3 regions of the Mesobacillus jeotgali genome follow, and region 1 is predicted to be linked to each of the others. Evidence: predicted binding sites of a transcription regulator. Region 1 holds the regulator's gene; each other region holds the start of a gene.
What was found. Region 1 encodes CtsR, which represses protease genes until heat stress. Its sites were predicted from a motif close to ATGGTCAATAAAGGTCAAACA; they were not measured.

Region 1 (5,043 bases):
AGGAGTTGTATAGGAACGCAGACGAACCTTCGAACCTGCTTCATCAATTAAGTCAATTGCTTTATCCGGAAGGAATCGGTCAGAGATGTAGCGGTCCGATAATTTTACAGCCGCTTCAATTGCCTCATCCGTAATCGATACTCTGTGGTGAGCTTCATAGCGGTCACGAAGACCCTTCAAAATTTGTACTGACTCCTCAGCCGTTGGCTCATCAACAGTGATCGGCTGGAAGCGTCGTTCAAGTGCAGCATCTTTTTCGATGTATTTGCGGTACTCATCCAGGGTGGTGGCACCGATACATTGCAGCTCACCGCGTGCAAGTGACGGCTTCAGGATATTGGAAGCGTCAATCGCTCCTTCCGCTCCGCCAGCACCGATCAGTGTGTGAAGCTCATCGATGAAAAGAATGATATTTCCTGCCTGGCGAATTTCATCCATGACCTTCTTCAGGCGGTCCTCAAATTCACCGCGGTACTTGGTTCCTGCAACAACTGTTCCCATATCAAGAGTCATGACACGCTTGTCACGAAGGATTTCCGGTACCTCGTTATTGACGATTTGCTGTGCCAGCCCTTCCGCAATCGCTGTTTTACCAACGCCTGGCTCACCGATCAATACAGGGTTGTTCTTCGTCCGGCGGCTTAACACTTCAATGACACGCTGAATTTCCTTAGCACGGCCGATGACCGGATCAAGGCTGCCTTCCCTCGCGATTGCTGTTAAGTCCCTAGCAAGGCTATCCAGTGTCGGCGTATTGGCATTAGCCGTTCCGCCACCCTGATGTCCTGAAGTTTCATTGCTTCCAAGCAGCTGAAGAACCTGCTGGCGTGCCTTGTTCAGGCTGACACCCAGATTGTTCAGCACTCTTGCAGCCACACCCTCTCCCTCACGGATCAATCCAAGCAGGATATGTTCTGTTCCAACATAGGAGTGGCCCAGCTTCCTTGCCTCATCCATTGAAAGTTCGATGACCTTCTTAGCTCTTGGCGTATAGTGGATTGTCTGGGAAGTTTCCTGGCCGCGGCCAATCAGGTTCTCAACTTCCTTCTGGATTTTCTCCGCTCCTAGACCAAGTCCATAAAGCGCCTTTGCCGCGATGCCCTCACCTTCACGCACCAGGCCAAGTAAGATGTGTTCTGTGCCGATATTGTTATGTCCAAGGCGAATGGCCTCTTCCTGTGCGAGTGCCAATACTTTTTGTGCTCTCTCGGTAAATCGTCCAAACATCATAAGATCATCCTCCTGACTCATCTTTTGTTTCCATTTTCAAACGTTCTCTTATTAAAGCAGCCCTGCGGATATCCCGTTCATTCGGTCTTAATGGTCCTCCCGCATATTGCTGTAAAAACCCGGGCTGAGTTAATATCATCAATTCATTCAAAATCGATTTGGATATATTTTTTATAAAACCCATATCTATACCAAGCCTTAAATCTGATAGGCAGCGGGCAGCTTCCTTCGTTTCGATGATCCTGCTGTTTGCAAGTGTTCCATATGACCGAAACACTCTGTCTTCTAATTGTATGTTAGAAGTCTTCGCTAATGCTTCCCGCGCTGACCTTTCCTGAGATATAATCTGGCTTACGACACTTTTTAAATCGTCTACGATGTCCTCTTCCGATTTCCCGAGCGTGATTTGGTTCGATATTTGAAAAATATTGCCGAGTGCTTCACTGCCCTCGCCGTAAATACCTCTTACCACCAAACCAAGCTGGTTAATCGCTGGGACGATCCGGTTCATTTGCTGTGTCAAAACTAAGCCAGGCAGGTGCATCATCACCGATGCCCTCAGGCCAGTACCCACATTCGTAGGACAGCTGGTTAAATAGCCGAAATTCTCATCAAACGCATAGTTGACATATTCCTCAAGCCAGTCATCGATTTCATTGGCAGCCTTGAGGGCTTCACCTAGCTGAAAGCCTGGGAATAAACATTGAATCCTGATATGGTCTTCCTCATTGATCATGATACTGACTTCTTCATTTTCAGATAACAGGACGGCACCATGAACGGAGTTTTCTGCCAGATTCGGACTGATCAAATGCTTCTCGACCAGCACCCTTTTCTGCAAAGGCGGAATCTCATCCATTTTAATCATTTCCAACTGACCAAAAGCAGCTGTCGAAGTATTGCTGGCACGTTCCATGATCGTACCTGTCACTGCTTCTGCCTCACCATTGGTGAATAATGTCGGAAAATTATATTCATCAAGGTTCCTTGCAAAGCGGATGCGAGAGCTAAGGACGATATCTGAATCAGGACCATCATCACTCATCCAGGAGCTGACAGCCTGATTGATAAACTTCTCCAATGACAAGGCTACTCCCCTCCCTCTTGACCTGCTGACAATTTCCTTTCAAGTTCCCTGATCTGGTCCCTTGTCTCAGCAGCCTGCTCAAATTCCTCAGCTGAAATCAAGTTTTTCAGAGTTTGCTTCAGCTGATCGATTGTCTTCCTTACATGAAGGTCGCCGCCGACTCTTTTAGGGATTTTCCCATTATGCATTGAATTACCACTATGGAGCCTCCTTACAATCGGAGTTAACTGTTCACGAAAAGCATCATAGCAAGTCGCACAGCCAAATCTGCCGACTTTCACAAACTGCGGAAATGTCATTGAACATTGTGGACACTGGGCCACTTGCTCAGCATCAAAGGCATTCTTTTTCTGTTCAGGAAAAGCAGGTTCCATATTCAACAATCCGGCAAGCAAGCTATTGATCGAAAAAGCAGGGCCGTTGTTCATCATAAACAATTCGCCTTTTTCTTGTGCGCATATTTCACACAAGTGCAATTCCGTTTTTTCTCCATTTGAATAATTCGTGAAGTGCAGCGTTGCCGGCCTTTGATTACACTCTTGGCAGATCATGCCCTCACCTCTTTATCTGCTTTGATATTATTTGTATTTCAATGCCATCAGCATGGCTTTCAACATTCTCGCACGCAGCTCGTCACGCTGCGGCAGCTCTATATACAGGACGGACCTGTCGAGCACACTCAGCATGATTTTTGCCTCACGGTCAGTGACTACATCTTCCTCCACAAGACGGAAGATGACATGCTCAGCGCTGCTTTGCGAAATTCGTGTCTGTATCAAAGACAGTAAATCATCAATCAAATGTGCATGATCATAAGCCTGGACTTTGATGATCCGGATGTAGCCGCCGCCACCCCGTTTGCTCTCAACAAGATAGCCTCTTTCAATCGTGAACCTTGTATTGATGACATAATTGATCTGGGACGGCACGCACTGAAATTTATCGGCGATTTCACTTCGCTTGATTTCAACGATGTCCTTATCGCTCATTTCTAAAACCTGTTTAAGGTAATGTTCTATGATGTCCGATATATTCCTCACTAAACCTCCCCCATTCTGACTTTGACTATATTTGACTTTAATTATACAAAAAACTTTTTTTCGATGCAATGAATGCATCCTGAATTATTTTCGTCAAAATTATGTATGCCAAAAGATGACAATAAGGGGTGTGATGGTTATTATACCCATTTTGCAACATGTGGAAACTTGTATCCAGGCACATCGATTAAAAATTTGTTAAGGTTTAGATTTTCTGAGAAGGAGTCGGTGGTTATTTGGTTAGATTGGCTATGTGACCAACAATAATGTCTAGTGTATATAAGCTCTTTTACGGTGATTGTATATAAGAAATGGCTGGTATATTTTATTTTTTGGGGAACTGACCTGTGCCTGTATAAGTGCGATCCACTAACTTAATAAATGGCCAAAAAAGATAATGATCGTTAAAAACACGGATAATCCTAAAGTCAGGGTGATTGTCGAAAAACTTCTGGCCATGCCCTTCCAATTTCTCATACCTGCCATTCCTAAAAGCCCCGTTACAAAGGTCAGCAGGGTTACATATAAAAGCAGAACGTATGGTTGGGTGCCTAATATCGTGTATTCAATAGGCCCTGTGGAAGAAACTATAAAAAATAGTAAAACCCAGATTGTTGAAAAGATGAATGACCAAATATTCAATTGCTTAATCATTTAAAGCCTCCTATTAGCCTTGCTGTTTAAGCATTGCAAGTTTCTAAAATTAATCTTTGTAGACTTCGTAAGTAGTTGTATAAAGCAATATTCTGTTGTCGTAATTACACTATAAAAATTACATAGCTAGATATTCATAATGATCATAGAGTAACTAGGAAGATAAGTAAGGCGTGCTGATTGTTAAATAAATTCCACAAAAAATGCGTTAATCCTGCTTGGATCAACGCACTAGGAGTTTAGAGGCAACAAGCAACTATTTGTTCGAAGTTCGCTTATGTTCAGACAGCTTTTCGATCTTTTCCACCAAACCTGTCTGAAGTTGGCTCGGGTTCAGACAACTTTTCGGCTTTTTCCTCCAAACCTGTCCGAAGTAGGCTCGGGTTCAGACAACTTTTCGGCTTTTTCCTCCAAACCTGTCTGAAGTTGGCTCGGGTTCAGACAACTTTTTGTACTTTTCCACTAAACCTGTCCGAAGTTGGCTCGGGTTCAGACAACTTTTCGTCTTTTCCTCCAAACCTGTCTGAAGTTGGCTCTGGTTCAGACAACTTTTTGTACTTTTCCACTAAACCTGTCCGAAGTTGGCTCGGGTTCAGACAACTTTTTGTGCTTTTCCACCAAACCTGTCCGAAGTTGGATCAAGTTCAGACAACTTTTTGTACTTTTCCTCCAAACCTGTCTGAAGTTGGCTCAGGTTCAGACAACTTTTCAATCTTTTCCTCCAAACCTGTCTGAAGTTGGCTCAGGTTCAGACAACTTTTCAATCTTTTCCACCAAACCTGTCTGAAGTTGGCTCAGGTTCAGACAACTTTTTGTGCTTTTTCACTAAACCTGTCTGAAGTTGCACCAAGTTCAGACAACTTTACGATCTTTTCCTCCAAACCTGTCTGAAGTTGGCTCTGGTTCAGACAACTTTTTGTGCTTTTCCACTAAACCTGTCCGAAGTTGGCTCTGGTTCAGACAACTTTTCGTCTTTATCCACCAAACCTGTCTAAAGTTGGCTCGGATTCAGACAACTTTTCGTCTTTTTCC
Region 2 (5,043 bases), 800 kb from region 1:
CTTTCAAGACTTTCCAGTATATCTTTTCCCTCTTGAGTCAGTGTCATTCCTTGACCTGACATCAAGATCAGATTCTGGTCCTTCAAAAACTCCACCTCAGAACGCAAAACCCGTTCGGTCAAGTTCAGGCTGACTGATAGGTTTCTCCTGCCAACTGGCTGCATCACGTTTATGTACTGGAGGATGAGGTATCGTTTTTGCATAACTTGCAATAAATCGGGCAATATTCTTTTTTGAATATCAATGAGCGAAAAGTCCATGTTGATATTCTCCTTTTCCAGCGTTGGACTCTAAATGTCCCGCTAAGACATATTATGTCCCACTCGCGGTAAAAAAAATCACCCCTGCTACAGACTTCATTCTAACAGGAGTGAAAACCTTAATCAACTTATAAACTCAAGGTTTTTTCGTGAAAACGCTTCACTTATGAACATTTTGTTAATGATGCCGTATTGGAGCTCTTCACCGTCCAATTCGATCACCGGAATCATGATTCCGTACTTTTCGACGAGCTCGTCATCAAGGTCGATATTAATTTCTTCTATTGTAAAATTCCATTGCTGTTGTAAGTCTTCGAGAATCTCCCTGGCGTTCTCGCACAGATGGCAGCGCGGGCGGGAGTATAGTTTGACTGTTTTTTGCATGTTTGTCTCCTTTTCTAACTGATCAGACCTCTTAATCAAACCGCTTCCTTTTTGACGATGATGGTATCCCCAACTGGTCGCGGTATTTTGCGACAGTTCGCCTGGAGACGACCATGCCTTCATTCTCTTCCAACATCTCTACTAGTTTTTGATCTGATATAGGCTTCTTTTTATCTTCCTCTTTAATATACTGCTCGATTGCCGCTTTTACATTTTGCGAGGAAGCCTGGTCGTTTTCTGTGGTAGCGATGGCGCTTGTAAAAAATGATTTCAATTCGTATGTGCCGGCTGGTGTCTGCATGTATTTTTCGCGGACGGTGCGACTTACCGTTGATTCGTGGATTTCGAGCTCATCGGCTACTTCCCTCATTGTCATTGGCTTCAGGTGTGCAGGACCTTTTAAAAAGAAATCATGCTGTTTTTCGATGATTTTCATCGAGACCTTCAACAGCGTTTCCTTCCTTTGTTCAAGGCTGCGCCTGATCCATTGGTAATCCCCCTGCTTTTCCTGGAGGAATTTATTGACTTCAGGATCTCCGTGCGCAGACAGCTGCCGGAAGTATCCATCGTTAAAAGAAACTTTCGGGATCAATTTATCAAACACACTTACAGAGAGTTCGCTGCCTTCTTGTTTGACCACTACATCGGGAACGATATAGGCAAGTTTTTCACGCTGAAATGCAGCACCTGGTCTCGGATTGAGCTTTTGTATCTCGTCATGGACTTTCTGGATATCCCTTGTTTCGACCCCAAGCATCTTCGCCAGTGCCTTCCACTTCTTCTCCGCAAAAAGAAGAAAGTGATCACGGATGATCGTGAGTGCCAGCTCGTTTTCCGGTGTCCGCTTTTGTCTCATTATTTGCAGCAACAGACACTCCTGCAGATCCTTAGCTGCAATTCCAGCAGGATCGAGTGACTGAAGCTTGAAGAAAGCAGAGTCAACAAGCTCTTCCTCCACGCTGAACATTTTAATAAGGTTTTCTTTTTCGAGATTCAAGTAACCGTTTTCATCTATGTTTTCAATTAATTCATGTAAAATCAGTTTTTCCTCAGGACTAGCTTTTAGCAAGTTTAATTGTGATAGCAGATAGTCTTCGAGCGTATCAGTTGCTCCGCCGCCGATCTGCTCAATTAGATTTTTCTGGTCCCGTTCGAATGTCTTCTTTCTCGTTTTTCGAGTGCTGTCCATACTGGCATCAAAATTCGAGATATTTTTAAAGTCTACTTGCATCAGGGGGTTTTCCATTGATTTAGCTTCAAGAAAGGCCGCAAGCTCCTGTGCTGAATATTGCAAGAGCGCGATTGCCTGGGTCAGCTCTTGGGTCATCGCCAATTTTAATGTCTGCTTTTGCCATAAACCAGCTTTCAAATCCATCCAAATCACCCCTGCACTCATTTTACATGATAAACAGGCATTGGTGTATGGAAAGAATTTGGCATTGGCCGGAAAAAGACACAGCCAATCCTGAAAAAAGGTAACTGGAAAAATTATTCTCTTAAAGATAGGCGTTAATTGCACCGTCAGCGGTTAGAATTGCGCTATCAAACATGATAATTGCACCAAACTTGTCCAGAATTGCACCGACATCATAAATAATTGCACCGTGTTCCAAATTCAGGAAAAAAAGAACATAAAAAAGGCTTTCGCAGAGATCGGACAAAACTTGGACAGTTTTATCGGATTACTCACAAAAGCCATTTGAATTACGTATTTACGCCCTCGGCAGGAATCGAACCCACATCTCAAGAACCGGAATCTTACGTGCTATCCGTTGCACCACGAGGGCATGTTTAAAGTTGGCGTTACGCTTACCTATTATAGGGTAAGTTTACTTGCTTTGCAAGGAAGTTTTTTTGGAAGCTCAGCCATTGCTATTGTTTAAAAAACACAATCTTGGGTAAGATGGATACGGTACAGTAATTTGGAATATACATTAATGTCGAACAGTTTTTGCTGCTATTGCAAGCGATTCGTTTGACCTTTATTGACCATGCGTGTATCATGAAACTACATAGGTGCTCTGGCAAACGAACCAGTTTATGCCAGTCTGCAATCTGCCTCTTCAAGGGCAGTCATCTGCTTTATAAAGACCCTTTTATAATAGCAGTGAAATGATCTTTACGTTAAAGGAGGAAAACAAACATGAACTTGATTCCTACAGTTATTGAACAAACGAATCGGGGCGAAAGGGCATATGACATTTATTCCCGCCTTTTAAAGGATCGCATCATTATGCTTGGAAGCGGGATTGACGACAATGTTGCCAATTCAATCGTTGCCCAGCTGCTTTTCCTGGAAGCTGAAAATCCGGAAAAGGACATCTCCATCTACATCAATAGCCCGGGCGGCAGCATCACTGCCGGCATGGCAATCTACGATACTATGCAGTTCATTAGGCCAGATGTGCAAACAATCTGTATCGGTATGGCTGCTTCAATGGGTGCGTTCCTTCTTGCTGCTGGTACAAAAGGCAAGCGTTATGCCCTTCCAAACGCTGAAGTCATGATTCACCAGCCACTGGGCGGTGCTCAGGGACAGGCGACAGAAATCGAAATCGCTGCTAAGCGCATTCTTTTCCTCCGTGAAAAGTTGAATACCATCCTTTCTGAGCGCACTGGCCAGCCGCTTGAAGTCATCGCGAAAGATACTGACCGTGACAACTTCATGACTGCTGAGCGCGCGAAGGAATATGGTCTTGTTGACCAGATCATCACTCGCAACGTTCTTGAAGAAAAGAAGGATAAATAATCACAATGAAAAACTCGCCCCTATACGGGAGCGAGTTTTTTGCTTTCAGAGAATTAGTTTTCTTTCTGGATATATTCAGCCAGCTTTTCCACTGCTTCCTCTTCATCATTGCCTTCGGCGATCAGGTTAACGGATGCGCCTGCGCTGACAGCAAGACTCATCAATCCCATGATACTCTTCGCATTTACCTTTTTCCCATCCTTCTCAAGAAAAATATCAGATGAGAATCTGTTGGCTTCCTGCACGAATAATGCTGCAGGGCGAGCCTGTAAACCAGTTTTCAATTTTACTTCCACCTGTTTTTCCACCATTGCATTTTCCTCCTCTAGCCCTCTATTTATTTATAATTTGCCCGGCACGCAGTTTATCCGCTATTTCATCGATCTTTCTCAGCCGGTGATTGATTCCTGATTTGCTGATTGTTCCCCCACTTACCATCTCGCCCAGCTCTTTAAGGGTGACATCCTGGTAGTCGACTCGGAGCTGAGCGATTTCCCTCAGTTTATCCGGTAAAATTTGCAGTCCGACGGTCTCCCGTATGTAACGGATATTCTCTACCTGTCTTAGTGCAGCACCAATTGTTTTATTCAAGTTAGCTGTTTCACAATTCACGAGACGATTAACCGAGTTTCTCATGTCGCGGACAATCCGGATATCCTCGAATCGCAGCAGCGCATTATGGGCGCCAACGATGTTAAGGAACTCAGTGATTTTTTCCGCTTCCTTTAAATAAGTGATGAAGCCCTTTTTCCGCTCTAGCGTTTTGCTGTTCAGCCCGAATGTATTCATCAGCTCACATAATGAATCATTATGTTCCTGGTACATTGAGGCAATTTCCAAATGATAGGAAGATGTCTCTGGATTGTTTACAGAGCCTCCGGCAAGGAAAGCGCCTCTTAAATAAGAACGCTTACAACATTTCTTTTTCACTAGTTCAGGCGAAATGTCATGGATTATTTCAAATCCTTCTCCTATAATCTTTAAATCCTCCAGAATTTCCCTGGCTGATTCCTTAAGGCGGACAATATAAACATTATTCTTTTTCAGCCGCATCTTTTTTCGCACCAGAAGCTCTACCTGAACCTGATAACTTTTCTTGATCAAGGTATAGATGCGCCTGGCAATCGCGGCATTTTCCGTCTGTATGTCTACGATGAGTTTGCGATTTGAGAAGGAAAGGGAACCATTCATCCGGATTAAAGCGGACAGTTCCGCGTCTGCGCAGCAGCCCTTTACGTCAATATTCGTAAGTTCCTTTTTTGTTTCCGAAGCGAACGACACCTTCTCACCCCCCTGGTTACACAGCGCTGTCAAAAGCGCAGCAGCTGATTTTTTATTTTTGCTGAGTGGCCGATAATACCCCGATCACCCGTTCCTAAAAGAGAGACAAACGCTTGCATCCTATATTTACGCGTTATATCTCTTTTTGGTTTCATCTATTATCATAGAATATAAAATTTCTGAAACTTTTTTTGTGTCATGCCTGATGACATTGCCGTCGAGCTCTGCGATTTCATCCTGTACGACTTCAATTCCCAGAGACATTAGCCGGTCAAGGTCAAAATGGACAGGCTGGGCAAGCTCTTCCTTATAGCGGAGCTCAACATCCGGCGGGATTGTCTCACTGTTCACAAGGATTGTATCAATAAA
Region 3 (5,043 bases), 1.2 Mb from region 1:
GGGAGAAACAGCTGAGGATGAGGCTAAACTGCTATCTGTTGTGGAAGAGTTAGGATATCCAGTTTTAATCCGGCCTTCGTATGTGATTGGCGGACTTAATATGGTGGTACTTCGAGATTCGGATGAATTGAAAAGAGTAGTGGGTGAAGGTAACATTCAATACCCAATCCTTGTTGATGAGTACCTTGAAGCAACTGAGGCGGAACTGGATCTTGCGTCCGATGGAGAGCATGTGCTGATACCGGCCATCATCGAGCATATCGAAAAGACCGGAGTCCATTCTGGGGACAGCTTTTGCATCATCCCGGCTCAAAGCTTTCCGAAAGAAACGAAGCAGCAGATGGCAGTGTATGCAAAGAAAATCGTGAAGGAATTGAAGTATAAGGGATTAATGAATATCCAATTCATTGTGAAGGAAAACGAAGTGTATCTGCTTGAAGTCAACCCGCGTTCAAGCAGGACTATGCCAATCGTCAGCAAGGCAGCCGGTGTTGACTTAATAAAAAAGGCAACAAAAATATTGCTTGGGAAATATATTTTGTCGAAAGATGAAGTGTTGCTCGACTCTGATGCCCGGTACACAGTCGTGAAGCATCCAGTATTTTCGAACTTTGCATTAAAAGGGCTGGATGCCAGGACTGGTCCGCAAATGATTTCGACAGGTGAAGGCATCAGCATTGCATCGACACTTGAAGAGGCACTGCATAAGAGCTTCCATTCAATCAGCGGAAAAGCTGTCCAGGGAGACATTGCTTTTGCAGATGAAAATGATTTATTGGAGGCAGGAGGACTTTCAGCCGATTTTCATTTGATTCATATCAATAAAGTATCCGACCAACAAAAAGTGGCAGCATTGTATTGTCCAGGTTCATCTAAAAGGGATGTAACTTTGAGAGAATGGGCTGTCAAGAACAGGAAGATCGTATTGACCCAAAAGGAATCTTTATATGCACTGTTAAAAAGTGCGTCGGCCAAGAGCTGGAACGTTAACTCCCTGGATCAATGGCTGGCAGAAACTAATAAGGAAGTGATGGCAGAATGACAGCCCTACAGCAGCTTCATATTGATATAAAAGGCAAGGACTTATTAACTCTGGCTGATTTGGAACCACAGGAAATCTTGACATTATTAGAAAAGGCAGTCATCTTGAAGGGAAAAACATTAAAAAAACAATTTGACCAGCCCCTGAAAGGCAAAATACTGGGAATGATCTTTGATAAGTCTTCAACGCGAACAAGAGTATCTTTTGAGGTAGGCATGATCCAGCTTGGGGGCAGCGCACTTTATTTAAATGGCAGCGACCTGCAGCTCGGACGGGGTGAAACAGTGGCAGATACAGCCCAAGTTCTTTCACAATATCTAGATGGCATCATGATCAGAACCTTTTCACACGAGTCAGTTGAAGAATTGGCCCATTTTGCCGACATACCTGTCATTAACGGTCTGACCGATCTGTATCATCCATGCCAGGCACTTGCTGACCTGCTGACGATTTATGAGAAAAAAGGGAAACTTAAAGGCCTTAAGCTTGCTTACATCGGTGATGGAAACAATGTTGCCCATTCACTGATGATCGCCTGCACAAAAATCGGGATGGATGTCTCAATTGCTGCTCCACAGGGGTACTTCCCGAATGAGGCCATTACAGCCCGCTGTGAAGAATTCGCGTTGATGAGTGGTGCAAATATGGTCATCACCGACTCTCCTGAGGAAGCCGTAACTGATGCGGACATCATCTATACAGATGTATGGACCAGCATGGGCCAGGAGCTCGAAAATGAGCAGAGGTTAAATGATTTCCATGACTACCAGGTGAATGAAGCATTACTCAAAGCAGCAAAGGAAGACTACCTGTTTATGCATTGTCTCCCCGCGCACCGCGGCGAGGAGGTAACAGCAGAAGTCATCGACGGACAGCACTCCGTCGTATTCGAACAGGCAGGAAACCGGCTCCATGCCCAGAAGGCATTGCTTGTGGAGATATTGAAGGATTAAGGGCATTGTTGTATAGGACTTCAGGAAATGCATGTTGAAAAGGTCCTATATAAGGTTCTATACGCCCGAAACAGTGACTGGGTGTGTAAAAAGGTTCTAAAGAAATGTTCTATAAGCCATAATGAGTATTCAAGATGCAAAATTGCCAAAAGAGCACATTCCATTAGTAGAGATAATGGAAAAACCGGCTAACATGAAGGTAGCCGGTTTTTGTGTATTAAGAAAAGAAAAGGACAAGTGGTCCTACAATGAAGCAGTAAATCGCAAAGTACTTTAAGTTTCCGCGCGCCATGATATTCATGAACCATTTTAAAGAGAAGTAAGAAGCAACCAGTGAAGCGATGAAGGCAAAAATATATGGCACCGCCAGTTCCCCAAGACGTTCATCAAGTAAAAGGTCTGAAAATCCGAGAATCATCCCGCCGAAACTGACTGGAATATAAAGCAGGAAAGAGTACCTTAATGCAGTTTCCTGTTTCATTCCCAGGCTCATAGCTGCGACAATTGTGGCACCGGAACGACTGATGCCGGGAATTAGTGCAACTGCTTGAGCCAGTCCAACAATTATGGCATCTTTAAAGCTTAAATCTCCGTCATTCTTGCGGCCTCGCATGTTTCGGATCAGCCAGAGCGCAAGGCCGGTCACTATAAGCGTTACGCCGACAGTTTTAATATGGGAAAGTTCTTTCTCGATAAAGTCTCCGAAAAGAACTCCGATTACACCTGCTGGAATGGTTCCGATAATTAGATAAATGATGAACATAAAATCTGATTTTGCTTCGGGATCTTTACTTTTAAGATATGCAATTCCGTTAACAATTAACCGGATGATATCGGCTCTGTAAATTAACAAAACAGCAAATAGTGAAGCTGTATTCATTAAAAGGGCAAAACTCAATCCTTCAATTTTCAGTTTAAAAAAATGCTCTGCTATCTCAAGGTGTCCGCTTGATGAAACAGGGATTGGTTCGGTGATTCCCTGGAACAGGCCAAGAAATATGTATTTAATCAAGTCATAGAAATTTTCCATAAGTTTTGATTTCCTCCGTTTTTTTAAGATGAGAATAAATTCACTTCGAGAAATATCCAGCTCCAGTGCCCAGCAGGTTTTCAACCACTAAGGCGGCATTTTTGGCGTGCACCGCTTAAAGTAACAAGGTGCTTACGCTTTTTTTCTCATACACACTAATGTACCGTATAACCCTTTTTTTTGGAAGGATAAAATATGCATAAATACTTTATTTAAATCAGCAAATAATAAAATTGCCGGAATACTTTAATGAAGGAGGAAGGCAAATGGGACAAAGTCATCAGTTCCGTGCCGGACAAAAGGCACCGAATAATGGTATTTATATTGAAATTGGTGAAACAGGCAGCAATGTCAACAATCCGCAAAAAATTAAACTTAAAGCTGGGGATCGTTTTCCGGAAAACTCCAACCACAACCGCCACTGGACATACATGCCAAAGTTTAAATAACTTACGCTGGTACAACCAGGAATTCCGGAAATTTCATACTGTCTTTCTTAAAGCCATCCAGTGCGGATGGCTTTACTATTTGGGAATTTTTATTATAATATAATTAAAGGTCAAAAAAGGTCAAAGGAGTGGTTGATCGTGGATATGAATAAAATGACAGAAAGCTTGCAGAATGCCTTTGTATCAGCCCAGACCCTGGCTGTTCAACATAATAACCAGGAAGTTGATGAAGCGCACCTTTTGCTTGCCTTGCTTGAGCAGGACGGCAATCTGGCTGCAACCTTGCTGACTGGTATCGGAATAAATCTAGATCATTTTACTGAAGAACTAAACAAAATCCTGTCTAAGAAACCCCAAGTCTTGGGAAGCGGAGCAGAACAAGGGAAATTATACATTACAGCAACACTGCAAAAGGTTTTGGCCCAGGCCGAAAAGGAAATGAAACAGTTTGAAGATGACTATTTATCGGTAGAACATGTTTTACTGGCTTTACTTGAGATACCTGGATCTGAAACAGGCGCAGCTTTAAGGAAATTACGAGTTAACAAAGACACATTAATGGCGAAAATCAATCAGGTTAGGGGGAACCAGAGAGTGACTTCACAAAACCCAGAAGCAACTTATGAAGTGTTGAAAAAATACGGACGAGATCTTGTGGAGGAAGTCCGGTCAGGAAAGGTCGACCCTGTAATCGGCAGGGACAGTGAGATTCGCAATGTCATCCGGATTCTCTCAAGGAAGACGAAGAATAATCCGGTTTTGATCGGGGAGCCAGGTGTAGGTAAGACAGCTATTGTAGAAGGACTGGCACAAAGGATTGTACGGAGAGATGTTCCGGAAGGCCTGAAGGATAAGACGATTTTTGCGCTGGACATGAGTGCGCTGATCGCAGGCGCGAAATTTCGGGGCGAATTCGAAGAACGACTGAAGGCAGTTTTGAATGAAGTAAAAAAGAGTGAAGGCAAAATCCTGTTGTTCATTGATGAACTCCATACTATTGTAGGTGCGGGGAAGACTGAGGGAGCAATGGATGCCGGGAATATGCTGAAACCAATGCTTGCTCGCGGGGAGCTCCATTGCATTGGGGCGACGACTCTCGATGAACACCGCAAGTATATTGAAAAAGATCCAGCGCTGGAACGCAGATTCCAGCAGGTACTTGTGCAAGAGCCGGATGTCGAGGATACAGTGTCAATTTTACGAGGATTGAAGGAAAGGTTTGAAATCCACCATGGAGTAAACATCCATGACCGTGCGCTGGTAGCTGCTGCTACATTGTCAGATCGGTATATCACAGACAGATTCCTGCCTGACAAGGCGATCGACCTGGTTGATGAGGCTTGTGCGATGATCCGTACAGAAATTGACTCGATGCCGACTGAGCTTGATGAAGTGACTAGAAGGGTGATGCAGCTCGAAATTGAAGAAGCTGCGTTGACAAAGGAAAAAGATGATGCGAGCCGCGAGCGACTCGAAACTCTTCGCAAGGAACTCGCCAACTTGAGGGAAAAAGCGAATGCAATGAAATCGAGATGGCAGAAGGAAAAGGAAGGCATCCAAAAGGTACAG

Region 2: a site for CtsR is predicted at 2,617-2,637, ahead of clpP (ATP-dependent Clp endopeptidase proteolytic subunit ClpP). Genes of this name have one in related genera too.
Region 3: a site for CtsR is predicted at 3,581-3,601, ahead of clpB (ATP-dependent chaperone ClpB). Genes of this name have one in related genera too.

Annotation. Positions count from the first base shown of each region.
Region 1 covers NZ_CP109811.1:101,596-106,638, reverse strand. Annotated here, with positions in the region: gene clpC (ATP-dependent protease ATP-binding subunit ClpC) at 1-1,230, opposite strand, end outside; gene FOF60_RS00520 (protein-arginine kinase McsB) at 1,235-2,317, opposite strand; gene FOF60_RS00515 (protein-arginine kinase activator protein McsA) at 2,320-2,868, opposite strand; gene FOF60_RS00510 (CtsR family transcriptional regulator) at 2,896-3,357, opposite strand; gene FOF60_RS00505 (hypothetical protein) at 3,727-4,011, opposite strand.
Region 2 covers NZ_CP109811.1:4,140,508-4,145,550, forward strand. Annotated here, with positions in the region: gene FOF60_RS21245 (sugar-binding transcriptional regulator) at 1-260, opposite strand, end outside; gene FOF60_RS21250 (glutaredoxin family protein) at 384-644, opposite strand; gene rpoN (RNA polymerase factor sigma-54) at 676-2,019, opposite strand; tRNA gene FOF60_RS21260 (tRNA-Arg) at 2,360-2,431, opposite strand; gene clpP (ATP-dependent Clp endopeptidase proteolytic subunit ClpP) at 2,788-3,393, shown strand; gene FOF60_RS21270 (HPr family phosphocarrier protein) at 3,447-3,704, opposite strand; gene whiA (DNA-binding protein WhiA) at 3,727-4,674, opposite strand; gene FOF60_RS21280 (gluconeogenesis factor YvcK family protein) at 4,801-5,043, opposite strand, start outside.
Region 3 covers NZ_CP109811.1:1,321,284-1,326,326, forward strand. Annotated here, with positions in the region: gene FOF60_RS06535 (carbamoyl-phosphate synthase (glutamine-hydrolyzing) large subunit) at 1-1,042, shown strand, start outside; gene argF (ornithine carbamoyltransferase) at 1,039-1,995, shown strand; gene FOF60_RS06545 (undecaprenyl-diphosphate phosphatase) at 2,213-3,025, opposite strand; gene FOF60_RS06550 (YjzC family protein) at 3,292-3,474, shown strand; gene clpB (ATP-dependent chaperone ClpB) at 3,613-5,043, shown strand, end outside.